4 regions of the Robertmurraya sp. FSL R5-0851 genome follow, and region 4 is predicted to be linked to each of the others. Evidence: riboswitches for the same ligand, from Rfam matches in the RefSeq annotation. Region 4 holds a riboswitch; each other region holds the start of a gene.
The links. A riboswitch is a leader RNA that binds a small molecule or an ion and turns the genes downstream of it on or off. The one in region 4 is predicted to bind cyclic di-GMP.
Positions count from the first base shown of each region.

Region 1: another riboswitch for cyclic di-GMP. It lies ahead of MKX65_RS12845 (EAL domain-containing protein); the one in region 4 lies ahead of sinI (DNA-binding anti-repressor SinI).
Region 2: another riboswitch for cyclic di-GMP. It lies ahead of MKX65_RS22190 (hypothetical protein); the one in region 4 lies ahead of sinI (DNA-binding anti-repressor SinI).
Region 3: another riboswitch for cyclic di-GMP. It lies ahead of MKX65_RS18920 (response regulator); the one in region 4 lies ahead of sinI (DNA-binding anti-repressor SinI).

Region 1 is NZ_JBBOOE010000001.1:2,521,828-2,530,017, forward strand. Features, by position in the region: gene MKX65_RS12835 (cell wall hydrolase) at 1-85, opposite strand, end outside; gene MKX65_RS12840 (NAD(P)-binding domain-containing protein) at 382-1,251, opposite strand; gene MKX65_RS12845 (EAL domain-containing protein) at 1,257-3,446, opposite strand; cyclic di-GMP riboswitch class I at 3,568-3,655, opposite strand; gene MKX65_RS12850 (STAS domain-containing protein) at 3,857-4,684, shown strand; gene MKX65_RS12855 (cell wall hydrolase) at 4,713-5,294, opposite strand; gene MKX65_RS12860 (YitT family protein) at 5,518-6,363, opposite strand; gene MKX65_RS12865 (asparaginase) at 6,360-7,364, opposite strand; gene MKX65_RS12870 (helix-turn-helix domain-containing protein) at 7,541-7,882, shown strand; gene MKX65_RS12875 (proline dehydrogenase family protein) at 7,949-8,190, opposite strand, start outside.
Region 2 is NZ_JBBOOE010000001.1:4,335,492-4,343,681, reverse strand. Features, by position in the region: gene MKX65_RS22210 (hypothetical protein) at 1-281, shown strand, start outside; gene MKX65_RS22205 (competence protein ComK) at 589-1,131, opposite strand; gene MKX65_RS22200 (sigma-70 family RNA polymerase sigma factor) at 1,570-2,058, opposite strand; cyclic di-GMP riboswitch class I at 2,430-2,519, shown strand; gene MKX65_RS22195 (hypothetical protein) at 2,979-3,437, opposite strand; cyclic di-GMP riboswitch class I at 3,710-3,792, shown strand; gene MKX65_RS22190 (hypothetical protein) at 3,863-4,603, shown strand; gene MKX65_RS22185 (transposase) at 4,903-5,673, shown strand; gene MKX65_RS22180 (VanZ family protein) at 5,768-6,256, opposite strand; gene MKX65_RS22175 (glycosyltransferase family 2 protein) at 6,384-7,193, shown strand.
Region 3 is NZ_JBBOOE010000001.1:3,670,868-3,679,057, forward strand. Features, by position in the region: gene MKX65_RS18900 (LytR/AlgR family response regulator transcription factor) at 1-583, opposite strand, end outside; gene MKX65_RS18905 (substrate-binding domain-containing protein) at 772-3,258, shown strand; gene MKX65_RS18910 (TerC family protein) at 3,655-4,425, shown strand; gene MKX65_RS18915 (CBO0543 family protein) at 4,620-5,198, shown strand; cyclic di-GMP riboswitch class I at 5,379-5,462, shown strand; gene MKX65_RS18920 (response regulator) at 5,532-5,888, shown strand; gene MKX65_RS27140 (SMODS domain-containing nucleotidyltransferase) at 6,007-6,255, opposite strand; partial or broken gene MKX65_RS18925 (cation:proton antiporter domain-containing protein) at 7,160-7,402, opposite strand; cobalamin riboswitch at 7,658-7,825, shown strand; gene cobT (nicotinate-nucleotide--dimethylbenzimidazole phosphoribosyltransferase) at 7,913-8,190, shown strand, end outside.
Region 4 is NZ_JBBOOE010000001.1:719,510-727,699, forward strand. Features, by position in the region: gene MKX65_RS03795 (hypothetical protein) at 1-119, opposite strand, end outside; gene MKX65_RS03800 (peroxiredoxin) at 263-823, shown strand; gene MKX65_RS03805 (DnaJ family domain-containing protein) at 892-1,266, shown strand; gene motA (flagellar motor stator protein MotA) at 1,430-2,224, shown strand; gene motB (flagellar motor protein MotB) at 2,217-3,017, shown strand; gene MKX65_RS03820 (PfkB family carbohydrate kinase) at 3,533-4,630, shown strand; gene MKX65_RS03825 (pseudouridine-5'-phosphate glycosidase) at 4,644-5,558, shown strand; cyclic di-GMP riboswitch class I at 6,334-6,427, shown strand; gene sinI (DNA-binding anti-repressor SinI) at 6,460-6,594, shown strand; gene MKX65_RS03835 (IS4 family transposase) at 6,909-8,024, shown strand.

The DNA.
Region 1 (8,190 bases), 1.8 Mb from region 4:
GAGTTGCAGCACCTGCTGCTGATCCGAATCCAACCAATGTAAATGATAGAGTTGAGATCACTAGTAATTTTTTTACCATTTTCATAGTTTGTACCTCCAATTGCTGTTTTCTCGAACAACTAGTAGATTACCAGATGTAACATACCGTTTCATGAACCAAAATTTCCCTTCAATTAGTTAATTTTCCCAATAGCAATAGCATCAACGGTTCATAAGCTTTGAAAAGGATCAAATTTCCAGCAATGTCTCTTCATTTTTTTCTTGATTCGAGGGATATTACAGGTATATTTCTAAATGATGACAAGCTTTTTGGTCAACATTTTGCCTAACCCCGACTCTTATTTTCCTCCACAAATTAAAAGTAGAGCCTATTGACTCTACTTAATTGATCTCCTTTAGTACCTTCATGATCGCTGACCAATCTAAATCTCCCCAGCCTTTTTCGATCGCATAACTGTAGTGAGATTGCGCGAGATTAGCAATTGGCAACAGGGTGGATACCTCATTCGCTGCATCAATCATTAGGTTCACATCCTTTAATCCTAGCTTTAGCTTAAAGCCAGCAGGATCAAACTGTTCATTTGTCATCATTTTTCCATAAGTATTATAAACTGGAGATGCAAACAGAGAATTAATAATTTCTAAAAACTGCTTTGGTTCAACTCCATGTTTCTCTACCATAACCAAGATCTCTGATAAGGACTCTAGCATGGAAACAAGTAAGAAGTTGTTTCCTAGTTTAGCCACATTTGATAAATACCCTTGTTCACCAACAATAAAAACATCTTGCCCTAACGATTGAAGGATGGGTTTTACTTTCTTCCTTGCCTCTTCTGGACCTGCAACTATAAAGCGTAAAGCAGCTGCTGCCGCTGCCTCAGGACGACCTAAAACGGTGGAAGAAATAAAATGTTGACTGGCATTTTCATGGTCAACCGTTAGTTTTTTTGCCAAGTACACACTGATGGTACTGATAGACACATGAATGCCTCCTGGTTGTAACCCCGCAAGTATTCCTTCCTCACCAAACACAACGTTCTCCAATGCTGTATCGTCAGAAAGAATAGTAAGTACGATATTCGTTTGTCTTGCTGCTTCAGCAGGAGTGTTAGCTATAATGGCTCCTTTTGTGGTTAGGTCATGGCATTTACTTTTCGTCCGATTGTATACTACTAATTCATAGCCATTTTTCAAAAGATTTTCAGCCATCGGTAAACCCATATTTCCTAAGCCGATCAATCCAACTTTCAAAGTTTTCACTCCCTTTTAAATTTATTTACTCTTTCAAATAGTTCCTCGATTTCATTTGAAGATACCGGACGACTGAAATAGTACCCTTGGCCTTCAGAACAGCCTTTTTCTAATAAAAAGTCGAGTTGTTCCTTCGTCTCAATGCCCTCTGCAATAACATCCATATGTAAATCACGCGCTAATGTAATAACCGCAGAAACGATGGCTGCTTCATTTACATCATGTGGAAGAGAGCTGATAAAAGAACGATCAATTTTGATTTTATTTGCACGAAATTGTTTTAAATACGTCATTGAAGCATATCCTGTCCCAAAATCATCAATTGACACTTTCACTCCAATTTCTTGAAGCTTGCTAACTGCATTTTGAATTAAATATTCATGCTTACTTAGCACACTTTCTGTAATTTCAATCTCAATTGATTCGGATGGTAGATCATATTCTGCTAGAATATCTTCCACTAAACTGGGGATATCATTTAAAACAAATTGTCTCACAGACACATTTACTGCAACAGGTAAATGTGCTAGGTTTGTCTCCCTCCACTTCTTTACCTGTAAACATACTTCCCGGAGAACCCATTCTCCTAACGCATCAATAAATCCACTTTCCTCTGCTAATGGGATAAATGTGTCAGGACTGATGTTCCCCTTCAGTGGATGCTTCCATCTGATGAGTGCTTCTAGACCAGTAAATTTACCTGTTGCCAATTGAATTTTCGGTTGATATTGTATAAAAAATTGCTCTTGCTTGATTGCTTCACGAAGTTCTCCTTGTAACATAAATAATTCTGTACCGTGCTTCGTGAGGGAATCATTGAACATTTGGATGGATTGTCCATCCTCGCCTTTTACACTATACATCGCAACATCTGCATTTCTAATTAATATGTCCCCTGTATGACCATGAAATGGGTACATACTGATCCCAATACTAGCTGATACGTAAAACTCTCTGTCATTTATTATTATCGGTTCTTTTATTTCTTGTAATATTTTTTCTGCCACTGCTTTTGGTTGTTTCTCAATTTTCATTTTTCTTAAAAGGATGACAAATTCATCACCACCCATACGGGTGACGATCCCTTTCTTCGGGATATTTGAGTTTATCCGCCTTGCTACTTCACTTAACACCTGATCTCCTACCGCGTGTCCGAAGGTATCATTAATAGGCTTAAATCGGTCTAAATCAATAAACAAAATCGCAAACTCATCTTGTCTACTAATTAAACGATCAATAACATCCTTTAAAAATCGGATATTCGGGAGATTTGTTAATGTGTCATGAGATGCCAAGTATTGGATTTCTTTTACCTGATTATCCCTTTCAATCGCTAATCCAGTTAAATAACTAAATACTTTAAGTAATTCGATTTCATACGACTTTGGTTTTCTTACTTCAGGATGATAGATCGCAAATGTACCGAATAATTCTCCTTTTGACGACAGAATGGGAATCGACCAACAAGAATGCAATTGATAGCTCAAAGGGATCGTTTTCCAATTAGACCAAGATGGGTCAGTTTCAATATCCGAGACAATTGCTATCTCTTTCGTGAAAGCAGCATGTCCACAAGATGCATAGTTCAAACCAACTGGAAACCGGTCGATTTTCTTTAAAAATCCATCTGGAAAGCTATGTGAATATCCGTTACGTAACCAATTCTCACTCTCTTCATAAAACATTATCGAGCAAATACTGTTACTAGATAGTACCTCCACAGCATTCACAATATTTCGAAAAACATCAATTAATGGTTCACCTGACGCAATCATTTGTAAGGCTTTATACTGTTTATCACTAATGGCTTGGTATTTTTCTTGCTCCGTAATATTTCTACCTACTACGACTAAACTATCTGCATAACCGTTCTCATCATAAAGTGGAATCTTTCTAACATGAAATGTATAGTCATTCCCATCCATACGAAACGATTCTTTTAATTGAAATTCTGTTTTACTTACCCACGCTTGATTGTCTGAATGAACACAAATAGGACCATAGTTCTCAAACTTTTTGTATTTCTGTGCAAGTTGTTCATCCGTTTTTCCCTTATATGCCCCTTCCTCAATATCAAATAATTGCAGGGTCTTTTTATTTGCTTCGATCCATCTTCCATTAACATCTTTTACAATTAAGTAATCATTACTTGTATGAAACACTTTCTCCAATAAATCGAATTTTTGGTTGCTCATGACATGACCTTCTTCTCTTCTGTTATATTTCTATTGTAATGTTAAAGGTGTATGGCCAATAAATTTAAAGAAATACAGAAAAGACCTATACCAAAAGGGATATAGGTCTTCCGATTATTCCCTTGGCAACTCAGCCATCCTAGTTCCTTTTGAACCTTAGACCTGTAGCTTTGCGTCCCCACCTTTCAATGAGTTTGCCTTTTTCAATTTTATTTTATATTTTAGCAAACATATTATAGAAGATTTGTCGAAAATAGTCGATAACTATGATAAAAGTCACTGTTTTTTTAATTAAAAAATCGTTCTTTTTCCTCATTAAATATATAATTAATATTTATTGTAAAAACATGTTTATCAAATACATTTTACGGGTATCAGTTCTTGGGGAAATGTAAAAGGGGGAACATCTTATGGAACTTACATATCAAGCTTCTTTTGACTTAAAATACTTTATTGAAGAAAATAAAGATAAATTTAAGAACTCACTTCTTCTAGAGGCTGTAAATGTAAAAGATCGGATCGATGAAATACTAAGGATCGGTAATATCAACTTAGTCTCGAATGCTCAAAAGCTGGTCATTGACATTATTGATGGTAATGAAGATGCACTGAAAGCTTTTGCCAAGCAGGAGGGAATTGTCTGGGCAACCCATTCAATTGAATTATCCTTCAAACTGGAGTGGGTTCAAGCGATAAGGCGTACACTTTGGAGATTTATTCAATCGTTTAACAATCTTTCCAACAAATATGATTTGGATGACTTCTTTCATCTCGAGCTACAAATTAATAACCGTGTCGACCAGTTTTTGAATACTTTCTTTATCAGTTATTCAAATTACAAAGATGCCCTAATTGTTGCACAAAGACAACTAGTTGAAAATCTATCAGTACCTATTATTCCAATCACTTCTTCTGTATGTATTTTGCCTTTAATTGGGACCGTAGACTCCTTCCGAACGGCCATACTTGAAGAAAAGGTTCTCACAGAAATTGGAAGACTACGAATTCAAACGTTAATTATTGATTTATCAGGAATTGGCAATATGGAACCCGACGTGATCGATCATCTCATGAAAATCATCGATGGTACTTCCATGATGGGTTGCCATTCGATTATTACTGGTTTACGTGCCGAAGTGGTTAAAAAGATGATTCATTTAGATATTTCCTCCTTCTTTATGAAGACAAAAACATTAGGAACTTTACAACAAGCATTAAAGCAATACATTATTCAATAGAAAAACCATGGTTTTTTTTCCCTGGTTTTTAAATCGCAAATCGATGGTTTCCAATTGTTTCTATCACTTGTCTTGATAAAATCCATGTGTCCGTTGCGATTTCCGGATTATAAAAATATATAGCCTCTGAATCATTCTCTTTGTCAACTAGAGCCTCTTCTACCGCTTCCACTGATTCCACATCCGCTGGCTTGTTAATCTCTCCATTTTGAACAGGAGAAAATGCATACGTACCAGATACCTGCTCATATACAACTTCTTTTACTGTGTCAGGGAATTCTTCATGCTCTACTCGGTTAATAATAACTTCTGCCACAGCCACTTTCCCTTCGTACGGCTCTCCTTTTGCTTCCGCGCTTACGAGTCGGGCCATCAATTCCTTTTCCTGATCTGTAACATCAATTTCCTTTTCATATAATGTTGGAAATTTATCATGATTCTCTTTTATTAATTCTAGAGCAGAGTTATCCGTTTTGCTTACTACTTTCCAAGATGTTTCTCCACTTTTCACTGAAAGAGTTTGTTCAGCTGCGCTCGAAGTAGTTTCGAACCCAACCAATGTGAACGATAGAGTAGAGAGAACAAGTAGTTTTTTTAGAATGTTTTTCATAAAAAATACCTCCTTGTTGTCGATACCAAGAAGGTTACCAGATGTAATATACCCGTGCATGTTCCAATTATTGGACAAATAAATTTTATTGACACAATATATTGATAGACCGGGCTTTATCCACTAATATGATGGGTGTAATTACCAGGTTTACTTAAGAAAATAATGATTGCTTTTTTGTATATTACATATATTTCAGAAATGTAACACGAGATTTTTCCACCTAAACCATACTCTTAAATCCATTTCCGACGACCTCACTCATATTATGTACACTAATAAAAGCTCGTTTGTCGATTTCATTAATATATTTTTTCAACGAATGAAACTCGCTTCGTTTTAGGACGATTGTTATGACTTCCTTTTGCTCGTTGCTAAAGGCTCCTTTGGCTTCATGCACGGTAGCACTGCGGCCTAGATTTTCAATAATAAAGTTCTTAATTAAATCGCATTTATAGCTAATAATGACAACTTCCTTCGTTAAACTAAACTGTTGAATTAAATAGTCAATAACGACCCCTCTTAACACAATTCCAAATAGTGCATATAACCCATTTTCCACACCAAACGCAACAATCGACAGCAGTACGATAATCATATCGGAAAACAACACAGCTTTACCTATATCAATTGAAAAATACTTATTTAATATCATGCCGATCAGGTCCATTCCTCCGGTTGAAGCTCCCTCTTTCATCACGATGACCAATCCCAGTGCAGCAATTAATACACCGACCATCAGTTGAATCAGTTTATCTTCACTTAGAGGTTCAGCCATCGGAGCAACTTCCCCAAACAACCAAACCATAAACGATAACATAAAGCTAGAGTAAATCGTCTTTAGACCAAAGCTAAAACCGAGAAACATGAAACCTAATCCAAACAAAACTACATTAAAACATAACATTAGTAAACCAATCGAAACGTTAGGAAAAAAGTGATGCATCACAATCGTCAAACCACCTAATCCTCCGGCAGCAAATTGATTAGGTGCTAGAAAAAAGTGAATATTAATCGCTACTAGGGCAATCCCTACATGTAAAAGAAATAAATGATAGGCTTGTCTCACTCTTCTTGACCCCATTCAACGGATAGATCATACGAAATCGGTGTTTCCATCATTTCTTTCACCTGAGACAGATCGTCCGTTTGACCTAAAGCCCACATTAGCTTCGGTACGATTGCTTCTTTATTCATATCTCCGGAGACGATCACATTGTACTGACTTACTTTCCGTCCGACTTCATATAAATACAGATCTCCACCTTCTTCTAGACACTGTGTCGAAATGAGAACTGCAACACCTGCTTCAGTCAATTCTTTAATCTTTGGTAGCAAGCTTCTTTCCTCGAATGGAACCCCACCGTTTCCATAGCTTTCAATTATAATTCCCTTATACAGTCCTTTTAAGTAATCAAAAATTTCAGGCTTCGTACCTGGATGTAAGGTAAGAACAAACACATCTGGGCAAAGACTAACATCTAATTTTAATGACTGAATCGTTTGCTCTGGTCTCCAGTAATACGTAACCTTGTTTTCTCTTACTTGTGCTACATAAGGATGATTAATACTTTCAAACGCATCAAAGCTTTTCGTTCTCATTTTTACCGCTCTTGTCCCAATGATCACTCGTCCATCAAAAACAACATAAACTCCACCAACGTTTTCACAAGCAAAGCAGATGGCGTCGTTTAGATTTTTAATCGCATCTGTTCTTTTAAAACTAATCGGAACTTGAGATCCCGTAACTACAACCGGCTTATTTAAACCCTGCAGCATATAGGATAATGCAGAAGATGTATACCCTAGCGTGTCAGTTCCATGCGTAATAACAAATCCATCATATTGATCGTAGTTATCAGCAATTTTAGACGCCATTTCTATCCAGTGTTCCGGCTGCATATTCGTACTGTCTCTATTCATTAAAATCTCGCAAGTCACATCAGCAGCCAAGGATACATCCGAAGAATAGCTTAACAGGTCCACTGGCGCTAGTCCTGGAACCAATCCGTCCTTTCCCTCTAACGATGCAATGGTCCCTCCAGTTGCAAGCAGTAATATTTTTTTCATGGTTTCTCTTCTCCTCTACGTATATGTACGCGATTTGCAATTTATTATAAGCTTATTATAATAAAATCATTAAATAAAGCAATATTTGTTTTCAATTCGCGCACATTTTTGTATTCTTGTCATTACTAACATGCTATAATGAACAAAACAATCAGTCATTGGAGGAAGAATGAACCGTGTTATCTCGATTAGTAACTTTGAGGAAAAGTAGAAAGTGGTCGATGCAGGAAACGGCAGATCGTCTAGAAATCGCAAAAAGTACATACGCAGGTTATGAGTATGGATATAGAGAGCCTTCTCTGCAGGCATTATCTGATATTGCCGATTTATTTGAAACAAGTGTGGACCATATTCTTGGACGAAGTGAGCAATCGTTAGAGCTAACCAAACTAGTTGAGGAGGAATCAATGGCACTCACATTGGACGGAGAATCATTATCGAAGGAAGAAATGATAGATTTTATCGCTTTTACACGTATAAAAAGGGAGATTTCAACTTTCAGCAAAAAAGAAGCCTGAATCTCCACATTCACGCTTCTCTTCTTATTACACTTTTATTTAGCAACAATGTTTTAGAAAAGAGCCTTATTTAAAAAAGAATCCTTTAAAAGCAAACGCAATGTTTTGCGGTCTTTCCGCCAAACGACGCATAAAGTAGCCGAACCAGTCATCCCCAAACGGAACATACACACGAACTTTGTAGCCTTCTTTTACGAGACTTTGCTGAAGTTCATTACGAAAACCGTATAAAAATTGAAATTCAAATTGAGAGGTAGGAATGTTTTCTTGGTTGGTAAATTCCTTCACCTTCGCAATGATGTTGTGGT
Region 2 (8,190 bases), 3.6 Mb from region 4:
GTCTCAATATATTAATAGGTGATATCCTAGACCAAGATAGAAAGAGTCATCTTCAAGAATCGTTTATCTACCAAGAGTATTTAGCACGGTTGGTGAAGATCAATCTTCAACTTGCCCAAGGAGAGGATATTACAGATACTACGCAAAGGGTGAAGCATGAAGCCCCATTGTATAAAGGATTAGAAAATGAACGACACATCAAGACTGTCTATACGAAGAACTTTGATAAGATTAGAAACTATCAAATACTAATAGAAGGCTATTTAAATAGAATTAGGTAAGGTTATTGGGACATAGGGACAGGCACTTTGTCCCTTTTCGAATTACTCCTATGTAAAGAGAGGCTATTCATATGTTTTTTTCAAAGAAATGTTACTTCTGCAAAAGGAAAACGAGACAATACACGAAATATCTAGTCTCTACAAAGAAAATCTATTGTTGTTCGTTATGTAAAGAATATGCAGAAAGAAGAGCTTTTAAACGAGTATGATTGATGATTGTGCATAGAAAAGGTCAACCCAAAAACAGGTTGACCTACCGTTATGTAACTCATTAAGAATTCAATCAAACGTTTGATTGAAAATCATTTTATTTTTTCCGCTTTTTAGGATTACTCCCTGGCTTTCTCTTATTTGGATCCAGTATCATCAACATAGATCTGGGATTTTTCCCCATTTCGGTTGTTATGTTTCTGAGCTGCATGGCATTTTGGAGCTTGGTGTTAAAGGCTAAGATCGAGCAATGGATAATGAAAGTGGTACCATTTGTGAATTCTATGTATGTTTTCTTCTTGTAACTTAGGGTACGAACAATATGTACAGGGTTAAACCAAATCGTGTCGTCATTCTTAGCTGATTTGTCAGAGAATAAGCAAATACCTTGTAACGGGTTAATCATTACAGGTGGCATATGGATTTCACCACCAAGAATCCATTTAGCTGAAGACATAGCTCCCTTTAAATCATAGCCTATACATTTAATGCTATTCTCTAGTATATGGAGAGGGGAATCATCTACGAAAAAGGTCTTTTCCAGTTCTTTAACGATAGTACATTGCTTTCCATTACGATCATAAACACCATAGATGTAAAGAGTATTCGAATTAATAATATAGCATTCTAATAATACCAAAATCCTCAGCTCCCTCAGCTTTCAAATAATTTACGGTTAACGTACCCCCCTACCTGTTCTTAACCATACCTCCTTTACATTTAGAATCTTCCCCTTGTATGTGATTATATGAAAAAAGAACTAGAATTAAATACCTGTTGTCAGGATCTCTTACAAGACAAATTTGTGAACCATGGGGACAGGTCCATTGTCCCGCTAGTGAGTAGAGTTTGGGAGCTTTGACTAGGTTAGTGTGTGAGTAGTAATCGAGGCTTTTGTGATAATAATCACCTCCCTACCCACAAGTGGGTAGGGAGGTATTGAAAGTAAATATTTATCATATAAAGGGAGGGGTGAACAATATTTAAGTCATTCAATTAGCTATTCTCTACCCTTTAAAGGATTAAAGTTCTTACTTTTTTCATTAATGATTATGGTTATAACTTTGTAGGTAAAGCATTAAGAAAGAGTTGGGACAAGGAACCTGTCCCTCAGTCTCTTTCTCGCTCCTGATCGCCAGAGCTTAACGGCTGATAGTGAAACGTCCTCGATTGTGGCAATCTCTTTAACTGTAAAGCCATAGATCACGGTGTACATAAGCCATTTTTTCTCTTTTTCTGTTAATCCGTCACAATCAAGTTCTTCCCATTCAAATGGAAGTTTACAGGATAAGTCAGGGATTAAGTCCCAATTTTCATCATCTACGCTTACATTATGTTCATCATACTTGTTTCTCTTGGTCATCTCCGTTTGGAGGTGGCCTTTAATATAGGAATATGCAAAAGAGGAAAAAGCGCCACGTTCTTGATCATACCGTTCAGCTGCTTGCCAAAGTGCAATTAATCCTGTTTGGAAGAACTCTTCTCTGTTTTTATAGATTCCTAGTGTCAAAATAATTTTGTGAATCATAGGCTCATATTGTTTTACGATTTCATTAAACTGTTCCACAAGCCTTCCCTTTCAGGAAGCGCGCTACCATTTGTATTCCCGGGTACACTCACAATAATGGAAGGTAAGACCTTTGTTCCAATCACGGAAAATGGGGTTGGTTAGTAAAAAGAGTGTTGAAATATCAGATTTCGAAGAGGAAATAAAGATAAACGGAATAAATGTGCTCTAAATTTATAAAACTAGGGAAAAAGGGGAACATGGGGACAGGTAATGTGACCCTAGAGGTGTAGCGAGGCGTAGGATACTATAACATGGCTTAACCCCGTGTAATAATATTTCATAAAAATATAGGTACAAGGGACCTTTCCCTATGAAAAAGCCTTGCCTAGTGGTTAAATTATCCTATAATAGTCTTGTAACCATAAATCGTACGATAATGGCAAAACCATTGAAAGATGGTGACGCAAAACTATAGGGGCTAAGATCATTTTAAGTGATTATGCTTGCCAGTTTCCGAATACGGACTCTTACGATTTATAGAAAATCTAAAGGAGAGTTTTATGGGACTAAATAGTCGGATAGTAAAAATAAAAATGAAATGGCACACCGCAAGACTATATTATTATATGTGTTTAGTAGACTGCTGTTTGGATGCAGGCATACAGGGGGAAATAGAGGGAAAGATTATGTATCATAGAGAGAAATTAAACGATTCGATTAGGATCTAGCGAGAAAACCAGAGGACAGGAACTGTGTCCCATTACTTTGGATTAGACCAATTGACCAAGAACGAATCAATTGCTTTTCATAGAAATGCCATTTTAGCTAAAGGAAGCGAAGTTTCCAAAGGGGTATTAGTTTCATAGTAGAGCTGGACAAAAAAATTCAATCAAACATTTGATTGAATTTTTACTTTTTATTCAACGGTTCATTCATCGAAAGTGAACCAGTTTCATAAGGCTATGGGTTTTCGTACATCACCATAGCCAAAGGCTTAATAAGTTACTCTCTCCTAAACCACGGTAAATAATAATATTCCATATAGAACTTGCGATTAATAGAAGGCCAGTTACATCAAGAAGATTCTTTGACTTAGTTAAAATATTGGGAAGTTTGTCATGGTAATATTTTTGTTTAAGTCTATTAAGGTTTTTATCTTCATCAAAATTTTCATCACCATTTGCCATTGCTCTATTATAGTCCCTACTCATTTGAAACATGATCTTTGGAAAAGCCTTTAAAAAAGTAATTAACATTATTACATACATCATAGAAATAATCGCTGATAATATTAATTGAATTATTATAATAATGATAGATTCCTGAGAGTGAATGTAGTTTACGAGCCCCAATTCTAAAGAAATAAAGGGTAGTGTCAATAATGTAACGCCTCCCTTAATGACATAGGAAAAAATAGTAAATAAAAGTTCTAGCATGTTAATTCTCCTTCTTTTAATTCATGTACAATAAATCACCCTTCTTATATTACCAACAATTAACTATTTTCTCCATATTAATCTAGGTAAAATATACCTAATAAATTAAAAGTTTATTTTCCATATCTATTACAAAGTGGCTGGAAAAACCCTTTATGTGGCCATTTTCAGAATACGGACTCTACGAATTATATTTATTCCCCTGAAGATTAGTCTTTCTAGTATTGAATCTTAGTTAATGCATGGTAAAATAATCCTATAACTTTAAGACTATACGATAATGGCAAACCTATTGAAAGGTAGGGACGCAAAACTACGGGCCTAAAGCACAAGCTATGGTAGCCGAGTCACCGAAGTAGATGGAGATAGCATTCTGGGGATCCACCTATTTAGGTGGATCTTTTAATTTTTTAGGAGGGTGAATGATGGGATTTTTAAGAGATTTAGGTAAGTTTTCAGGAAAAGCAGCTGGTTTCGTTGTTGGAGGAGCCGTTAATGTAGTTGGTGATGTGACGGGAAGTAAGTTTATTAAGGAAGTTGGAGATGGAGTAAAGAAGGCGTCTGAATTTGCAGGAGACACTTTAGGGCAAGTCGCTGATGGAGCGTGGAATACTACTACTGGAATGATTCAAAAGGATGATCGAAAAGTAGAACAAGGTTTAAATGATATAGGTAACTCTGTGTCACGTACAGCAAAGGGAGTATATGAGACAGCAAAGGGAACGTACCACAATGGCAAAGATGTCTATGAAGGCTTCAAATATAATGACGATGAAAAAATTAAAAGTGGTGTGAAGAATATAGCAAAAACTGTTGCTGTTGGAGCACTAGCTGTAGGAGTCGTAGATTTGGTGGATGGTGTAGATGTTGGTGATCCAACTGGTAACCAGCAAAACCTCGCTGATGATAGTGTGGATACAAATAGTGTAGCCAGTCATACCGGGGGAATGCAAGCGGCTTCTGGTGTAGAAACATCGGAAGACCTAGGAGTTCATCACGTGAATCCTCATGAGGTAAGTGGATATACACGTACGGATGGTACATACGTGGAAGGATACTACAGGGATGGAGATGGCAATCCAAATACACAATTAACGGAGCAACAAGGTGGCGGATACCTAAGAACAAACGCTGATGGAAATGTTCAGAACAATTTAAATTCATGATATTGGGAAATGGGGACAGGTAAACTGTCCCTTTATTTGCTACGTAGGAATAGGCAAAGTTGAAACATAGCTGTTAAATTGGGACAAAGAACCTGTCCCCTTGAAATATAGAAATAATAGATTACCTGCAGGATTATAGAATCACGAGTGGAATATTTAAGTGTAAGTATTTCGCCCCCTAAGTAACTCCCTTATACGTATCTCCTACCATAAAATTCATTTAGTATCATTAATCAAAATTCCTACACCCAAAACAAAAACTCATTAAAAACAAAACTGTATGCCGAGGTGAGTATTATTTGCCAAGGAAAGCTAGGAAGAAAAGCAGAAATGGGGTATATCATATTATCCTTAGAGGAATTAACAAACAAATTATTTTTGAGGAGGATGATGATAAGAGAAGATTTCTGGAGACGCTAGGCAGATTTAAGAAGCAATGTAATATTAAGCTGTATGGTTATTGTTTAATGGATAATCATGTGCATCTGTTAGTGAAGGAAGTAGAAGTGACCATTTCAGAGTTTATAAAAAGAATTTGTTCAAGCTATGTATATTGGTACAACATGAAATATGATCGGTGTGGTCATTTGTTTCAAGATCGTTTCAAGAGTGAAGTGGTTGAAACTAGGGCTTACTTTTTTACAGTTCTCAGATATATTCACCAAAATCCTTTAAAAGCAGGTCTTGCAGGCAATGTGTTTGATAGTAAATGGACAAGTATAGGTGAGTATTTGTATCAATCGACCATCGTAGATACAAAATTTGTACTGAGTCTCTTTTCGGAAGATAGAGAACAAGCGGTCCAGTTAATCACTAGTTACATGAATGAAACAAATGATGACATTTGCATGGAAGAATTAATGAGAGTAAGATTGTCAGACCACGACGTAATCGAGTATTTACGAACATTAGGAATTACTAACAATAGCACGATGCAACAAATGAGTAAGGGCGAAAGAGATACTGTTTTAACTATGTTAATGAAATTAAATGGAGTATCAATTAGGCAAATTTCTAGAATCACGGGATTTTCTAAAAGTGTGGTTCAGCGTGCGAGTGACCGGGGCTAGGGGAGCTGGCTTAGGGGACAGGTACCATGTCCCACAAAAAGCAGAAGGGTAAACAAGCCATAATGTTACGAGGGAATCAAAAAGAGGGACGGATCTAAGTCCCTTTCTCTTCTAATGGGACAACTGACCTGTCCCTATGTCTCACCATCTTCCTTGCAACCATATAAATGACTACAAAAATAAAGCAACCAGCCGCATCAACCAGTACATCAAGCATCCGCCCGCTTCTTCCTAATAAGAAGTATTGGTAAACTTCATCCAGGATTCCGACACATATCGTTAAGATGGTAGCAAAGAACCCATTTACTAGTAGGTTTTTCCACTTTCCTACTCTAAAGAGGGAAATAGCTATTAATCCATAGAAGAAAAAGTGTCCGGTTTTTCTAATAGCTAAGTAAGGGAAATCTTCTTTGATGGAGTATTTATGATAGAAAGAGCCACTTGTTTCTAGTAGAAACAAAGGAGATACTTGTTTTTTGTATATCTGATTAATGGAATCCAATTCACTCCTACCTAACTCCCCAAGTGTATTTCCAATAATGATGATAATACCAATACATATAGCAACATATATTTGTTTCATGGTAACCTCCTCATACTTAGTTCTAGCGTTGACAAGGAAGTTTATGACTATTCAAGGGGACAGGTTCCATGTCCCACAATTTAAAAAGGGACAGCTGACCTGTCCCCCATGAAGGAGAGAATAATGAGTGAGTCGTCCGCTAGTTTCCGTTATTATACCAACTTATAATCGTAAGTATGCTTTAGGTGAGCTGTTAGAATCGTTGGCAAGGCAAAGCGTGCAGGAGTTTGAAGTGATTGTTATTAACGATCATGGAGAGCCTGTTGATCAGCTAAGAGATAGTTTTTCCGAGTTAGAGTTGAAATTCATTAACTTAAAGGTTAATCAAGGTCATGTTCATGCGCGGAATGAAGGGATGACACATGCAAAGGGTGAGTTCATTATGCTTTGTGATGATGACGACCTTGTTACCCCCAACCATATTGAGAAGATGCTTGAGGAGATTAAGGATGCTGATTTAGTTTATTCAGATGTTGAGATGGTTGAATACAAGTGGGAGGGAATCCAAAGGGTACCGATAAAGAGAATGTTATTTGCTTATGAACTAGATAAAGAGTTTATGAGGAAATTTTCTACATTCGTTTCGTCAGGATGCTTATACCGGAGATCGATATATAATAAAATTGGACTGTTTGATGTTGAGATGAAAAACTATTGGGATTGGGACTTTATTTTAACAGTGCTTGAAAGCTTTAAGGTTAAGCGGGTAGCTATTGCCAGTGTACTGTATGCCTTCTCTTCAAGTGGAGACAACCAATCAGCAAATTTATCGGAAATACGTAATCATTATTTAAAGAGATTGTGTGACAAGCATCGTTTAGGAAATCTCCCACAGAAAAACTTTTTTACTCTCTTAGAGGAGCCAGAGGTAATGGCTAAAAGAGCGGAGAGTCAGAGTGTTTGGGATGGAGAAAAGATAGGACATCGATTACCGTAAGCTAGTGAACATGACGGACAATTGACCTGTCCCTAAAATAAGAAGAAAAATGTCGATTATTTCTTATGGGAATTCGACATTTTTTTTGTGTTGTTCTTTATGAGAAACGTTATAATAACGAATAATGAACAAGCAGATCGATAAGGAGTTGTTCTACATGAAAATAAAATCCATCATTTGTTTTTTTCGTAGATATCATAAGTATAATTATTTCACCGGTGAATGTATCAGATGTGGCAAGGTAAGTAAATCCATAAAGCAATAGAGGGACATAGGGACAGGCATCATGTACTATTCCGGGAGGGATTGGGATTGACTCTTCTCTTTAAATATTTGCACGCCATGGGGGCAAGGAACCTGTCCCCACGTCCCGTAAATTATTTACTTTTTTTAGGATGTGTGATAAAAATTGTGTATAGGAAAATGTTACTATATCTACTACATACGACAGCTAGAAGAACCGGGTGAGAGAAGATGTTAGTGAATATTATTTTATCTTTTGCACTGTTGTTGGTGGTTTTTAATATCCACTTAGGAATTATTGTATCAAAGCGCTTTCAATCTAGTTTCTTTGGGTTGATTAATTGGGGCATGGCCTTTATATTATTGGTCAGTGTTATTCAAAAAATGTGTGAGATTAATTTTGTTTAAGTTTACCAGTCCATGAGGCTGGTTTTTTTCTTTCTTTTTCATTCATAAGGAAAATAAGGATGGGAAAAGGTTACGTATGTTTCCTTTTTTATAAGCATAAGGATTAGTAACAGACTTCTTTTTGGAGGTTTCTTATGTACAGGAGAAAAAGAGGTGGATTGCTTTGAACTGACCTAGCCAAATGAGACATATATAAAACACCTATCCATATTAAATTTAACACTTTTTCATTAATTTGATATTGGTTCTTTACTGGAAATAGTTCAGGCACTTTGTCACTTTACTTGGAGCCTCTGCGGGCATAGATTCTTTAGCCAGGAAGCCAGATATTTCAAAGAGAATCTGG
Region 3 (8,190 bases), 3.0 Mb from region 4:
TAAAAGAACGATGAGAAACAACAAATCGCGAATCAAGGAGCTCCTCCAGATTGGTTAATGCCTCATTTATTTCCATTTTTTTATCAATCGTATGAATGACGGACTTTCGGTCTGCTTTTTCAATAAAAATAATCTCGTCTAACGAAATAAAGGAATATTGATTTTGTTGCTTAATCATTAAATCCTTTTTGACAGGAGCAGATGGCGGAACCATGCCGGTTTTCTTCAAAAACGCTGCTGCCCGCTCTAAAGCGGAATAAAGCCTGTCTCGCTCAACCGGTTTCACAATGTAATCGATTGCATTCACCCCAAAGGCTTCCAGCGCATATTCATCATGGCCTGTGATAAAAATAACCTGCAAGGTTGGCAGAATTTTTTTACACGATTTAACCGCTTCCATTCCGTTCAATAAAGGCATGTTAATATCAACTAACACGATGTCGGGCTTTTCCATCATTACCTTGTTGATTAAATCCTCACCATTTACTGCTTCTCCGACAATTTGATAGTTCGGAGCAGATTTAATCAGATGCTTTAACAATTTTAAAGATGGTGCATTGTCCTCTGCAATCAAAATTTTCATAAATCATCCCTCATGTAATTAGGTTTGGTTTAAACTATATCACATACATATTAACTAGATAATATGTGAAAAAATGAAATAAATGGCTTCTTATTTTTTGTTAGTAGGCAATCTAACTGCTTTCAGTATAAGACAGGACGTCTGGATTAGGTAGTTTTTTCGAATCGAAAGGGAATGGTGGAGAAAAAATGGAAATCTTTTATAAAGATAATTTATATAAAGAAGTTCTTCGGACCATGTCCGAGTGTGTCATTATTCTTGAAAAGTCGGGGAAAATGGTTGCTCTAAATGCAAATGTAGAAAAAATACTGGGGATTAAATCAGAGTTCTTAACTGAATCCAGCTTGATGCAACTAGAATATATATATGAAGACGGATCACCGTTACCCTATTCTCAGTTACCAGGAATAATAACACTTAAGGATGGTATTCCTTTCCATGGTTTCATATTAGGTATTAACGACAGGAATAAGGAACCTAAATGGATCTCTGTCAATTCAACGCCACTTAAAATTTGTGATAAAGAAGAACAGGCTGCCCTTGTTACCATTTCTGATATCACCGAACGAAAAAACATGGAAAATGCCTTAATTCAAACTAAAGAAGAGGCAGAAAAAGCAAATATGGCGAAATCTGACTTTCTTTCTAAAATGAGTCATGAACTCCGTACACCATTGAATGGAATCCTTGGTTTTGCACAGCTATTAGAAATGGAAGAAATCTTAAATGATGATCAGCGTGATTTTGTCCAAGAGATTTTAAGTGGAGGGAGACATTTATTAAATTTAATTAATGATATTTTAGATTTATCAAGAATCGAATCGGGCCAGATAAAAGTGTCGATCAAAGAGATTGATCTTCTGACGATTATCAATGAATGTATCAATATCGTGCAGCCGCAGGCCAACAAGAAGAGAATCAGTATACATAACCAATTGAATCAATGGCAAAACATATTTGTTCTTGCCGATCCCATTCGTCTTAAACAAATCTTTCTTAATCTTCTCGATAATGCGATCAAATATAATCGGGAAGGCGGCAAAGTTATGATCTTCTCTTATTTCAAAGGAAACGAGCAGATCATTCATGTTGCGGATACAGGGATCGGACTTTCAGGTGAAGAATATCAAAAGATATTTATTCCCTTTTACCGAATAGAAGGGACACAAGAAGAAGGTACAGGTATTGGATTGTCTTTAGTAAAACAGCTCGTCCAGCTAATGGGGGGCAAAATTAGTGTAACGAGCCAAAAAGGAATAGGTAGTGATTTTTTCTTTAGTGTGCCGCTTCCAAATGAATTAAAGCCTGTCATGAGATGGGGTGAAGAGGTTGAACTTACTGAGAGAAATATCCGTAAGGAAGATGACTATCATTTGTTATATATTGAAGATAACGAGTCGAACTTGAACTTAGTAAGGAAAATCATGAAATCTCAGCTTTCTTATACAAACCTTCCCGATATCCATGGCTATGAAATATTTGATAGGTTAAAAACAATAAAACAAACGAAAGATATTGCAGTAATTGCTGTAAGTGCCAATGCGCTTCCGCAGGACATTCAATATACATTGGACAAGGGGTTTGATAATTATGTAACAAAACCCTTTAATGTAAGAGAGTTTTTGACCGTCATAAGAGAAACGCTGAATAGTACGATTAACCAAAATCTTCCCATTGATGAAATTTTAAGCACAGGGCCGCATGGAGAGGAGGCTGTTTCAGCCAAAACACTCCAGTTATCTTTAAAAGACCTGAAAAAGCTTAAGGAAAAGAATTATAAGGCAGCTATTGCGATGCATTATACAGATAATGACTTTTCAACTGCGATCATCCGTGGTTTGAAAGATACTTTTGAAAAAATGGGTATTGAAGTTGTTGCTGTTACGGATGCACAATTTACGCCTGAAAAACAACTTTCAGATATCGAAATTATCATGGCTAAAAAACCAGATGTTATCGTTAGCTTACCAGTTGATCCAGTTGCAACTGCTCCCGCTTTTAAAAAGGCTGCAGAAGCAGGAATCAAACTAATTTTTATGGATAGCATGCCTGAAGGATTAGAATTTGGCAAAGATTATGTGAGCGTTGTTACATCTGACAACTATGGAAATGGTATATTTGCAGCGGAGATTATGGGAAAAGAACTTAAAGGAAAAGGTAATATTGGTGTTATTTTCCACAGTATTGATTTCTTTGTAAATAATCAGCGTGTAGAAGCATTCGAAACTACGATTAAAGAAAAATATCCAAATATTAAAATTGCTGTACGTACTGGAATTTCCACCCCAAACGATGCGGAAAAAGCAGCTTCTGATATGTTAGCAAAAAATCCAGATTTAGATGGTATTTTTGCTATTTGGGATGAACCCGCGGAAGGAGCACTAGCTGCAGCACGTAAAGCAGGGAAAACGGATATAGTCATTACGACCGTTGATTTGGGAAGTAATGCGGCATATCAAATTGCTTCTGGAGGAAATATTAAAGGTCTTGGAGCACAATTACCTTATGAAAATGGAGTGGCACAAGCAATTATTACGGGATATTCATTACTAGGTAAGGAAGTAGCTCCTTTCTATGTTGTACCAGCGATGAAAGTAACAAAAGAAAATATCCTAAAGGTGTGGAAACTGGCTTATCGTCAAGATCCTCCATATGCCATTCAAAAGTACTTTTAACTAGCTTGATTATACCGGTTACAAGAGTATCACCACCAATATTACCGTATAAAAAGGAGAGGCCGGATTCATGTTGAAACCTGCCTCTTTTTAGTAGAATTGACCTCTTATTTACGACCTCTTTTTCTCTCTGATTTCAGGCTTCATGAACAACTAATTCATAGAAACTGTTTTCACTAAAAACCTTCTACAAAATGCGGGCGGTGATAATGGTTTTTTTATTAAGCAGACCTGCCCCGTTTAGATATTCGTCTTACCATGGGAGTACAATAACTTCAACAAAAAGCCTCAATCCCTTCTGGGATCTTCGTACCCTGTAGTTGAATGGGTAATCGGAATATAAAAATCTGCTCTGGGTAAAGTAGCAATAGGACTGTTTGAAGGAGGCTATTTTTAATGGATACAGCCCTTATACTAGAATATCTATGGGTATTAATCGTATTAATTGGTTTAGAGGGTATTTTGGCTGCAGATAACGCATTGGTTATTGCAATAATGGTTAAACATTTGCCGGAGGAAAGGAGAAAAAAAGCACTCTTCTATGGACTTGCAGGTGCATTTATTTTCAGATTCGGTTCCCTTTTTATTATTTCTTTTTTAGTTGATGTGTGGCAGGTACAGGCAATCGGTGCCTTGTACTTATTGTTTATCTCTATTACCCACATTATTAAGAAATTTGTATTAAGAAAAGGAGAAAATAAGAAGACAGGTGTTGAAAAACAAGGATCCGGCTTTTGGATGACAGTATTGAAGGTAGAATTAGCCGATTTAGCATTCGCCGTGGATGCTATACTCGCTGCAGTTGCATTTGCTGTTGCATTGCCCGAGACTGGATTGCCCCAAATTGGTGGTTTAGATGGAGGACAATTTTTGGTTATACTAGCAGGCGGAATAATTGGACTTGTTATCATGCGTTTTGCAGCTAATTTCTTTGTTGGAATCTTGAACAAAAAGCCGGGTCTCGAAACCGCAGCATTTCTTATTGTAGGTTGGGTTGGTGTTAAATTAGCGGTATATACTTTGTCTCATCCTGACTTAGCATATTTACCTAAAGGATTCGCAAAATCTACTGAATGGAAACTAACATTTTGGGCAGTGTTGTTACTCATCGCTATACTAGGATGGTTTCTATCGAAGGAAAAAAAAGTTGAAGAAGAGACTTCTTAGAATTTTTCCGTTTTTAAAACATCTTGCTTTAAAATCACTCTTTAAGAGTGATTTTTTTATTAACACGAGAAGGAGATCTTATTACACATTGTTCTTGAAATGCCAATCATTCTCTTATTTATTTAATTACTAATAAACTAAATATATTAGGTTATTCTAACGGTATAATTGTCAAACAATAGGGAGGAACATAATTGGAGCGTTTACGTGAATTTGACAAGATTCTATACGGTAGAAAAGAGAATACCGATTCTTTAATTAATTATTGGATAGACTATTCCAACCCTTCTACGTGGCAGTTTTGGGTTTTGATTGCTGTTCTTTTAGTCCCATTGGTTATTCTTTACATTAAAATTGACCGAAGTAAAGTATTTCTAATAGGTTTTTATGGATATAACGTTCATGTTTTTTTTACATTTATCGATATATACGGTATAAATAGAGGATATTGGCATTACCCTTATCAGGTTATCCCTGCACTGCCGAGCGTCTCAATGGACACCTCCATCGTCCCTGTGGCTTTCATGCTCATATACCAATGGACATTAAACAATCATAAAAATTATTACCTATACGCTATAATAACAGCTGCTATATTTGCATTTATTTTAAAGCCAATTTTAGTAATTACTGGTCTTTTTAGAATGTACGGTGAAATTAATTATTTTCACTTATTTATTGGATACGTATTTGTACTTTTGATAGCAAAAGTGATAACCTGGTTATTTCATAAATTACATAAACCTAAATTCTCAACTCAGAATAGAGAATAAGAAAGGTATTCATAAAATATGGGTGCTTTTTCTTTATTTTTCACTTCATATACTGAATACGTAATTTTCTCGTACTTTACATTTATGCAGGTTTTTTGGGGTAAAAAACAATTCAACACCAAAACTTTAGGTCAAAATGCATATTTCTACTATTTTTCGACAAATTCTGATATAATTAAAGACCTAAATAGGCAAATTTTACGAAAGTAAAAGACGCAAAGCCACGGGCCTACAGCATTTTGCCACGGTAGCCGGGTTGCTGAGATTTATTGAGTCTCGTTATTTCATATTTTCCCTTTCTAATTTGCCTAACAAATGAAAGGAGTAAAAATTATGAACAAAACTGTACTTATTGCAGACGATTCTCGATTTATGAGAGACCTCCTCAAAAAACATCTTAAAGATAGTGATTTTAAAATAATTGCTGAAGCTTCAGATGGTTGCGAAGCTGTGTCTCTCTATAGAGATGTTTACCCTGATCTAGTGATAATGGACCTAAATATGCCCTGTAAAAATGGCATGAACGCATTAGAGAATATTAAAAATATGGACTCAAATGCTAAGGTAGTCATTTGTTCTGCTATGGGACAACAAAGAATAATCATCGAGGCACTGGGCCAAGGAGCAAAAGATTTTGTAGTTAAACCCTATTTTAATGAGTTAGTACCAACTCTTAAGAAATTAGTTTAAGTTCAATTCCTTAAGAGGGATGCTTTTTTGTTGGATTAAACTAGTTGCACAGTATATATGTCTTTAGTGCAAATCAAAATAGAGATCTTTTCAAAGTTCATTAAAAACTCGCTTGTTTTTATTTTTTCTCTTTTTGGAAATACTTCCTAAAAGGAGGTCGAATTATGTCGAAAGCACCTCTTATATAAGATCCGATTTGAAAATGAGTATGTAGTTCCCCACCTTCAAAATATAGATTTAACCTTCTTGATAAGGTGATTATTGATGTTGAAATACTTGCCTTTTCTTTCTCTGATAAAACCAGTTTACTAGCTAAAGATTTTAAATGATTATTAACAGGATTAACCGACATAATTTGCCTCCTCATGACAATATTCGCTAACTTTATTATATAATTTTTTCCAAGAATATAAAAATACACGAGAACCTCTATTCAAAAAAAGAAGAGAATCACCCTTCTCTCCTTATCCTGACATAAAACTCTTCAATTTCTACACTTTGACTTTATCCCAAAACACTAATACAAAGGCATCCTTAAGTGATTTCGTTATAAAACCTCTAATAAATTCCTTCAGTTAACATCCACTCCTATTTTGACATATCCCTAAATTCCTCTTTAAGCACCTATTTTTGCCGATTTTGATTCACTTTTGTGTAACGCTGTAAAAATATCCGATTTGTTTACTCAGCTACTAGTCCAGTAACATCTCGATCGTGCATATATTTATAGAACATGATTATATTTAGGTTAGGAAAGTGAAATAGTTGACACTAAAAGGACCACACATATCTAATATGTGTGGTCCAATTTTATTACCTTCTTCAACTAAAGGGGGCTTATCTACAGTATCAACGAAAAAAGGTTGATAGAATGCATCTTTTATCTTTATGTACATGTATGCAAAGATAAGTGGTTAAGGACTTGACGTGGAGCCTCTGTGGGCATGATTGGTCATGAAAGGCTGAAGCCGTTGTTTCATCTGGCATCCAAGCCTATCATACCCACCTCTCCACGTAAAGTCCTATCTTTGTGTACGTTGAATACTATAAATACTTACTGTTGATAATGCGTCTACAAAGATAGAAAACTGGCATTTTTGGTATCTTTACATACGTTAAATACTGTGAAAAATCATACTGTAGATAAGCCCCCTATAGTATAAGTGCATATGTTCATGTTCACAAACTTAGCTTTATTACAGGAATGCCCTCCTTTTTAAATCAGTTGCCAGTGACAACTATTAAGTGACCTGAACAAATATATTCCTTTTTTATTCCCCTTGTATTAAATACTTTAACATTGGAGGTGCAACTAAAGTCGTAAATATTATTACAATAATAATTGAAGTGAAGTATTATGGTTGTAACAGAGCTTCTTGTAGTCCAGTTGCTGCAATAATTATAGCAACTTCTCCTCTTGATACCATCCCAGCCCCTATAATAAACGATGTGGGTGAAGAAAAGCCTGTGAACTTCGCTCCTAATGCACCACCTAACAATTTCGTGAGGACCGCGTTTTTAATAAAATAAAGTTTTTTAATTGAATAATCAATTTCATAATTCACTACGAACATTAACAAATTTATTATCTGTCATTCAATTTCCGCTACAATCTTATTAAAGGCAAAGTGCTACCATGTAACCACTTTGTGTACCTCCAATCTTCTCCACAAGTTCTAGAAAAAATAACTATATTTTTTTGCGATAAAAATACGATTCATGAAAAGATTGTCATTTTAACTATTCTATGGTTTACTAATACGTAGTTTTATAGAATGTCTTCATTAGGTGCCTAAGTATAGGAGAATAGGGAAGTTTAAAACAACGCGGAGCCCGCCACTGTAGTCGAGGAGCTGCTGCAATGCCACTGGGAAACTGGGAAGGCGCAGCATGTGATGAATCGGAGTCAGGAGACCTGCCTAAGAGAAGTTCTACAATGTGGTTATGGCAAGACCTCAGCTTATTTAAGCTGGGTTTTTTTTGTATGGTCGGGAATTACCATTAAAGGAGGAAGTAAGTTAATTATGAAAAAATTAAAGGAAACAATTAGTTTAATTGATGGTTTGAACACAAAAGCTCAGGAACAAATGGAACAACATTTAAACTCACTAACTAAACCATTCGGAAGTTTAGGCTTGTTAGAATCACTAGCGATTAAAATAGCAGGTATAACTGGAAATGCACAACCTAATATTGACCCAGCAATGGTAGTGTTAATGGCGTCAGACCATGGTGTAACTGCAGAAGGAGTTTCAGCTTATCCATCAGAAGTTACTCAGCAAATGGTTAGAAATTTTATTAC
Region 4 (8,190 bases):
ACAACAAGAAACTCCTCATCGCCGATTGCGTCCTTTGTATGTTTTTCAACAAGAGTTCCCTCTGGAAACTTCCCAGGGTGTCCCTTCTTCTTATGCTCAAAATCTTTTCCACGGGCCATTTTTCCACACTCCTTTCCTCCAAATTAGCTTTTCCGGAAAAATTCCCTTCTATGTAGAAAAGAAACAGGACAGTTCAGAAGGTTCATGCATATTTATAGAAAGTACTGGGTTGTAAAATTTTTTAAAAGGGAGGGGGATCCAAGTGACGAATCAATCTCAAAATGAACAACCACCATTTTATGCAACTCGAGACGATCAAGCTCCAACGTTCTCGACAAGTGGATTTGTAAATGGAGAAATCAAAACCTTTGAACTTGAGCAATATAAGGGAAAATGGCTTCTCTTATTTTTCTATCCAAGTGACTTTACACCCGTCTGAGAGACAGAACTAGCGGCGGTCGCTGCTATTTATCCTTATTTTCAGGCAATGAATGTGGAGATTTTGGCTATCAGCACAGATAGCATCTATTCACATAAAGTCTTTCGAGAAACGACTCCCTTTTTACAAAATGTCTACTACCCTATGTTGAGTGACAGAACTCATGAGATCTCCAAATCGTATCGAGTATTGGATGAGAAAACAGGAGCTGCTTTTAGAGCCTCTCTTTTTATAAATCCTGAACAGATCATCGTCGCTAAGCTCGTCTATCCGAGGGAAGTCGGACGAAACCTTTATGAACATGTAAGGCTTATGCAGGCACTTCAGCACGCAAAGAACACAGGTAAAGGTGTCCCAGCAAACTGGATGCCTGATCAAAGTTAAAAAGCAAATGATGGAAAACTCCCTCGCTTTTCACTATACAAGGTATAATAAGGGAAGGAGGGATGTTCATGGATTTTTCTCAAAGTATTTCAGAGGAACGCATTCGTAAGGCGATTGAAAATGGAGAATTCGATCATGTACCTGGCTACGGGAAACCGTTAAAGCTCGATGATTTATCTGCCATTCCAGAGGAACTTCGTATGGCATATACCGTGCTGAAAAATGCGGGATATTCTCCAGAAGAACATGCACTCAGGCAGGAAATGATGTCGATAGAATCTCTTTTAAAAGCCTGTGATGACGATGATCAAAGACTTGGTCTTCAGAAAAAATTAAATGAAAAGATGCTGCGTTATAACAGTATGCTATCCAAACGCCGAGTGAATACAAACTCCTCTATTTTTAAAAATTATGAGCAAAAAATAAATAATAAGTTATTTTAATGCCTAAGAAACCTCTTAGGCATTTTTTGTCACATCTTCCAACATAATTTTTTACATATTCCCCTTAAAAAATGACATTATTAGCCGAAATAAAAAGTAGTAGGTTGATAGAAAGAGGACTTCTATCATAAAAGATACTCAGGAAAAGACAGGAGAATGAAGTATGGATAAAACGTCGGTAATAGGTGTTGTCATAGGGGTTGTGGCTGTACTAGTAGGGATGTTCTTTAAAGGCGTTAGCCCCGTGCAGCTTGTGAATCCAGCGGCAATTTTAATTATTTTGTTAGGAACGGCTGGTGCTGTAACAATCGCATTCCCAACAAGTGAAATCAAAAGAGTACCAAAGCTGTTCGGAAAGCTTTTTAAAGAAGACAAGTTACCAGACACAGCTGAACTAATAAAAATGTTTTCTGATTGGGCACAGCTAGCTCGTAAAGAGGGGCTATTAGCTCTAGAGTCGCAGACAAATGAAATCGACGATGATTTCTTGAAAAATGGATTATCGCTTGCTGTCGATGGACAAAGTGCCGACTATATTCGCGATGTGTTATCGGAAGAAATTGAAGCAATGGAAGAAAGACATCAATCTGGTGCACTAATTTTTACACAAGCAGGTACGTACGCTCCAACCCTTGGAGTACTTGGTGCAGTAGTAGGTTTGATTGCAGCCCTTGGGTACATGAATGATATCGAGGGACTAGGACACGCGATAAGTGCTGCATTTATTGCCACTTTACTAGGTATTTTTACCGGTTATGTACTTTGGCATCCATTTGCAAACAAATTGAAGCGTAAGTCAAAGCAAGAAGTGAAAGTTAAACAAATGATGGTTGAGGGAATTCTATCCATACTAGAAGGGGAAGCGCCTCGAGTCATTGAAACCAAACTAGCTTCTTACCTACCTGGTAGTGAAAAGAAAAAGTTCTTAGCTGCGACAGGAGAAGCGGCAAATGAGTAAGCGCCGTAAGAAGCATCATCATGAGGAGCATGTTGACGAATCTTGGTTAATTCCTTACGCTGACCTTTTAACTCTCCTACTTGCGTTGTTTATCGTATTATTCTCCATGAGTTCATTGGATGCAAAAAAGTTTCAAGCAATGGCAGAAGTGTTTAATGCTCAATTTACGAGTGGAACGGGGATATTTGAGTTTCCAAGCCCGATTCCTGAAGAAGGAGCAACGGCACCAGACGAGCAGCAAAATGACTCTGAAAGTACCGAACAGTCTCAAGCACAATCTCAAGGGATGACCGAAGAGCAAAAACAACAGCTAGCAGAACAAGCAGAACAGGTTGAGCTCCAAGCCATTCAAGCGAAGGTAAACGAGTATATTACGAGCAAAGGGCTAGAGGACAAACTGGAGACTACACTCGAAGATGACGGATTACACGTAACGATTCGTGACAATGTTTTATTCGAATCGGGCAGTGATTCAGTTAGAACGCAGGATTTAACCATTGTTAGAGAGATTTCAGATTTACTAATTATGGATCCAGCACGAAGTGTGATTATTAGCGGACATACAGATAATGTTCCGATTAAAAATGCACGGTTCGCATCAAACTGGGAGCTAAGTGTCATGCGTGCGATTAATTTTATGAAAATCTTACTCGAAAACGACAAGCTTGATCCAAGTTGGTTTAGTGCAAAGGGATACGGGGAATTCCGACCGATTGCTTCAAACGAAGATGCTGCGGGAAGAGCAAAAAATCGTCGTGTAGAAATTTTAATCTTACCAAGAACTGCGGACTGAGCCTGTGATGGCTTCAGTCTTTTTTTTGCACAATTAACAAATTTATAGCCCCAAAAGCAACAAAGATTAAGAAAAGAGCCTTAAATAAAAAAGGACCACTCCAAAGAGTGGCCAAAAAGAGATACAAGGGATTATTCATTAGGAAGCGCTTACAAGAAACGCAAAACAAAAAACTAGTCGTTGTTATTATCAGGTTGTGGTACTTCCGGTTTACACATTCGATCCATTAAAATCCCAGCAAAGAGAATGCATGCAATTGGAATGGTGAAATTCAAGATGTGAACAACGGTCATGGAAATACCTCCTTCACACATGGTTGAATCTACTTTAATTATAGTGTTTATTCATAAAAATGGCAAATAAAATTCAAAAAATATACAAATTTAACAATTGACAACAATCAGGAATTAAGCATTTAGAAATATTTTTCCAGATAATGAGAATAATAAGGGTGGCAAATGGATAAACAAAAGTTTATAATGAAAACAAATGTATATATTGTCATGAGGTGAAGTATGAGTGATAAGGAAGCAACGATACTTGGACTGATTAAAAGAGATCCATTTATATCTCAAAATGAGTTGGCGGAAAGGACGGGCTTATCTCGTTCGGCTGTTGCTGGTTATATTTCTTCTCTTACAAAGCAAGGAAAACTATTAGGTCGGGCATATGTATTGCCTAATAAAAAACAGGTGATCTGTATTGGCGGAGCTAATGTGGATAGGAAAATGCAAGCGATTGATAAGCTTCAGTTAGGAACATCCAATCCTGCTAGTACTAGTAATTCTTGTGGCGGGGTGGCAAGGAACATTGCTGAAAACTTGGGAAGACTAGGATTCGATGTTTCTCTTATGACCGTTGTAGGCGACGATCATGAAGGCAAATGGCTACTGGACTACACCAGGTCTTACGTAGATATAGAGCCTTCAAAAATTCTTCCTAATGAAGCAACGGGGACGTATACGGCTGTTTTGGATGTAGATGGCGAAATGGCGGTTGCTTTAGCAGATATGAGCATATATGATTCTGTCGATCTAGATTTTGTTGAAAAGCGCTGGGGCTTTCTTGCATCAACAGAGCTTGTCATGATTGATACAAACTTCCCTTCTGACGTACTTGCTAAAGTGATTGATCGCTGTAGGGAAGAAGCGATTCCACTTGTCATTACCCCAGTTTCAGCTCCAAAAATTAAAAAGCTGCCACAAAATCTTGATGGCGTGGCTTGGCTGATCGCGAATAAGGATGAAGCTGAGGCTTTATCAGGGAAACCAATCAAAGACGAAGGTGACTTTTTTAAAGCGGCAGAAGTGATTATGAAAAAGGGCGTTGAACGAGTGGTTATTTCACGCGGGGATAAAGGACTTATTTACTTTACAAAAGCGAATGAAGCGGGTGTCTTGTTGCCGCCAAAGGTTGATGTGGTTGATGTAACGGGGGCTGGAGATGCATTGGTTGCAGGAATCGTCTATGCCTATTTACGTGACTTAAAAACCGAAGATGCGTGCAAAATTGGAATGGCTTGTTCCATGCTAACATTAGCAACGGAAGAAACGGTGAACCCGTCATTGAATCATCAGCAGCTACAAGAAGCTTTTCAACATAATTTTCACTAAGGAGCAATCAAACATGGAAAAATACTTAGAATACTCACAAGAAGTGTTAGAAGCGAAAAAAAATAATGTACCAGTCGTGGCATTAGAATCAACGATCATTTCTCACGGAATGCCGTACCCACAAAATGTACAAACGGCAAAGGAAGTAGAAGACATTATTCGTAAAAATGGTGCCGTACCAGCAACGATAGCTATTTTAGACGGAAAAATAAAAATCGGTTTATCAGACGAAGAGTTAGAACTGCTTGCTACTCGAAATGATATTGAAAAGGCGAGCCGTAGAGATTTACCATACCTAGTGGCGACAAAGAAAAATGGAGCTACAACGGTAGCGGCCACGATGATCTGTGCAGAACTTGCTGGGATCGAAGTATTTGTAACCGGTGGAATTGGTGGAGTTCACCGTGAAGCTGAAGTAACAATGGATGTGTCAGCTGATCTTCAAGAGCTTGCTCAAACCAATGTGGCTGTTGTGTGTGCAGGAGCAAAATCGATTCTTGATATTGGTTTAACACTTGAATACTTAGAAACGCATGGGGTGCCCGTCGTTGGATTTGGTACAGAAGTTCTTCCGTCTTTTTATACAAGAACAAGTCCTTTCCAAGTGAACGTTCAAGTGGAAGATGAAAAAGAAGCAGCAAGCATGATTCATACAAAGTGGGAGCTAGGATTGAAGGGTGGAGTGGTTATTGCGAACCCAATCCCAGAAACAGATGCTCTTGAAGAGGAATTTATCAACGGTGTAATTGAATCGGCATTAAAAGAAGCAAAGGAAAATGAGATTGCAGGTAAAAATGTTACTCCATTCCTTTTAGCAAAGGTGAAAGAACTTACAGAAGGAAGAAGCTTGGAAGCTAATATAGCATTGGTGAAAAATAATGCTGATGTTGGATCAAAAATAGCTGTTCAACTTAACACTTTATCTTAAAAATTATCATGAAGGAGTCAGTCTAATAAGGACTGATTCCTTTTTTTATGCATAAAAATAGAAATAGTTTTACAATAGGTCGATCTGTACATTGTTACGAACGAGTTGTTCTTAAAAAAAATTGTAAAAGTAAGATATAAGGAGAATGGAGATGAAAATGAAAGAAAATCGTTCATTATAACGAAAAAATGGTCACTTTAGGGTGTTTAGTTTTAACTGTACTTGCGTCTAAAATAAAAGTAAGTAATTCTTTATATAGAACAAAAAATAACAGAATAACAAACGAAAACTATTAGAATAGTAGGTGGCAGGAATGTACCGGAAAAACTGTGACAAATGCTATCGCCCTTCTTACAGCAGTTCGGAAGCAGGGGAGTGGATCTGTCCTATATGTGGTCATAACCTAACAAAGTTACCATTTTTTGACGCAATTACACTTGAAAGGGTACATGTAAATATCATACCAATCCAAAGAAAATTGAAAGCCTATGAGAAACAAAAACTAGGAATAAAGACTTAATTAACAAAAGTCAGAAAATTTTAAAAATGATTTCGACAGTGGGCGACAGGAAGACTTATGATTTTTGTGCAAATTTTTATAAATGTAAAAAAATGTATGTACCCTTTGGTGTTCAATTGTTCTTTATGGAGGTCTTTGTCGAATACTGTTGCTAAAAAGTTGGGATAGTTTTTAAGTGTATGACAAATTTTTACACAATTTACTAAAATCGAGTAGTAAAATGATTGATAAGTGAATCACATTAGGAGAATAAAACGCAGAAAAAGGCAAACCTTCTGAAAAGGGGGGACGCAAAGTCGCAGGTCTAAGGTAGTTGGAAGTTTTTTGCTAAGACGGCTGGACTGCCTGGAATACGATTGTATTTTAGGGGGAGATTGAGGAATGTTGGAAACGAGTGAAGTGACATTAGAAGAGCTAGACTATGAGTGGATGATGTTAATCATTGAAGCAAAAAAGTTGGGCCTGGAGAAAGAAGAGATTAGAAGATTTTTAGATGAGACTGAAATCAAAAGATAAAAAGAAACTCAGTGTTGTTTCATACATATAATGAAAGTATTTCTGTTAAGGATGGACCGGATAGGAATGCTTTTTGTTTTGTAATAGGCAGTTTTCATAAAGATTGTTGTTAAAATCTAAAAGCCGATTTTAACGTGGAAATAGCTATTTTTATTAAAATTATGCTACAAAGTCACTAGTGTTGCACTAATTAAATTTCAATATTAAAAATACCCATAATCTTCACTATTTTCGTTTTGTGCAAAGAAAAAGTCCTTTATAATGGAAAAGTCAGGTGGTAACCCGTCCAAATCCACTAATAAAGGACATCTCACATGGACAAGATTACACGAAAAAATTCATTTGGACAATGGTTTTCACCAATTAATTCTCATTTATTTGAGGAGCAAGTGAAAACATTGAAATTAGATTTCTATACGAAAAAATTAACGACTGAATCGTTCCTAAAATTATTCCTGTTTGCACAATTACAGGAAGTTGAGAGTCTTCATGCACTAAGTGATAGTCTTTTCAATGACCAACTTCAAAAGGAGATCAACCTTGATTCTATTAGTATTTCTCAGTTATCACGTCGATTAAATGGGTTGAATCCTGACCTTTTCCAAAGGCTATTTCTCGATTTAGTATCACAAATTCATGCTAAAACACACTATACAAAACTGGTCATGCCGTTAAAAATCATCGATTCAAGCACATTGCCACTGAATTTGACCAATCATCGTTGGGCTAAATTCCGCAAAACAAAGGCCGGTGTGAAACTGCATCTACGCCTTGTGTTTATGGAAAAAGGGATTTCCTATCCTGAAAAAGCGATCATGACAACGGCAAAGGAACATGATCGCAATCAGCTTGAAATCATGGTGGATGACAAAGAATGCATGTATGTGTTTGACCGTGGATACTTAGACTACGAACGCTTTGATCGAATGACCGATGATGGTTTCTTTTTCCTCACCAGATTGCGAAAAAATGCCGTCATCAGGGAAGTTTGTGATTTTAAACTCCCAGAAGGAACGACTGTTTTGTCGGATCAAATGGTGATCATTGGTACGATTCAAAATCGAGCTGAAAACTACTTTCGCCTTTTAAAAGTCATGGATTCAAAAGGGAACCTACTTCACTTAATCACGAATCGCTTTGATTTGAGTGCCGAAGAAATTTCTGAAATGTATAAATCTCGTTGGGCGATTGAGTTATTTTTTAAATGGATTAAGCAACATCTCAACATAAAGAAATTCTACGGACAAAGTGACTGGGCCATTCAGAATCAAGTTTTTATTGCGCTGATTGTATTTTGCTTACATGTTCTAGCACAAATTGAAACAAAAAGTAAGCGAAAAACCTTACAAATAAGCCGTTATTTAAGGGCAGCCTTATGGAAACCAGCACACATCTGGCTTCGAAAAATTGAAGGCAAAGCTATCCCTTAATAAACTAATTGTCGTTGTCACACAGGTCTAATTGTAAATAAATTTCCAAATGGATGGAGCCACCTTTAATTAGGGATTTACCTTTTTGGCTCCAAACCGGAAGAACAATTAAACTGAAAATTAAGACACTATTTATGCAACGCTAGTGCTACAAAGTATAAAAAAA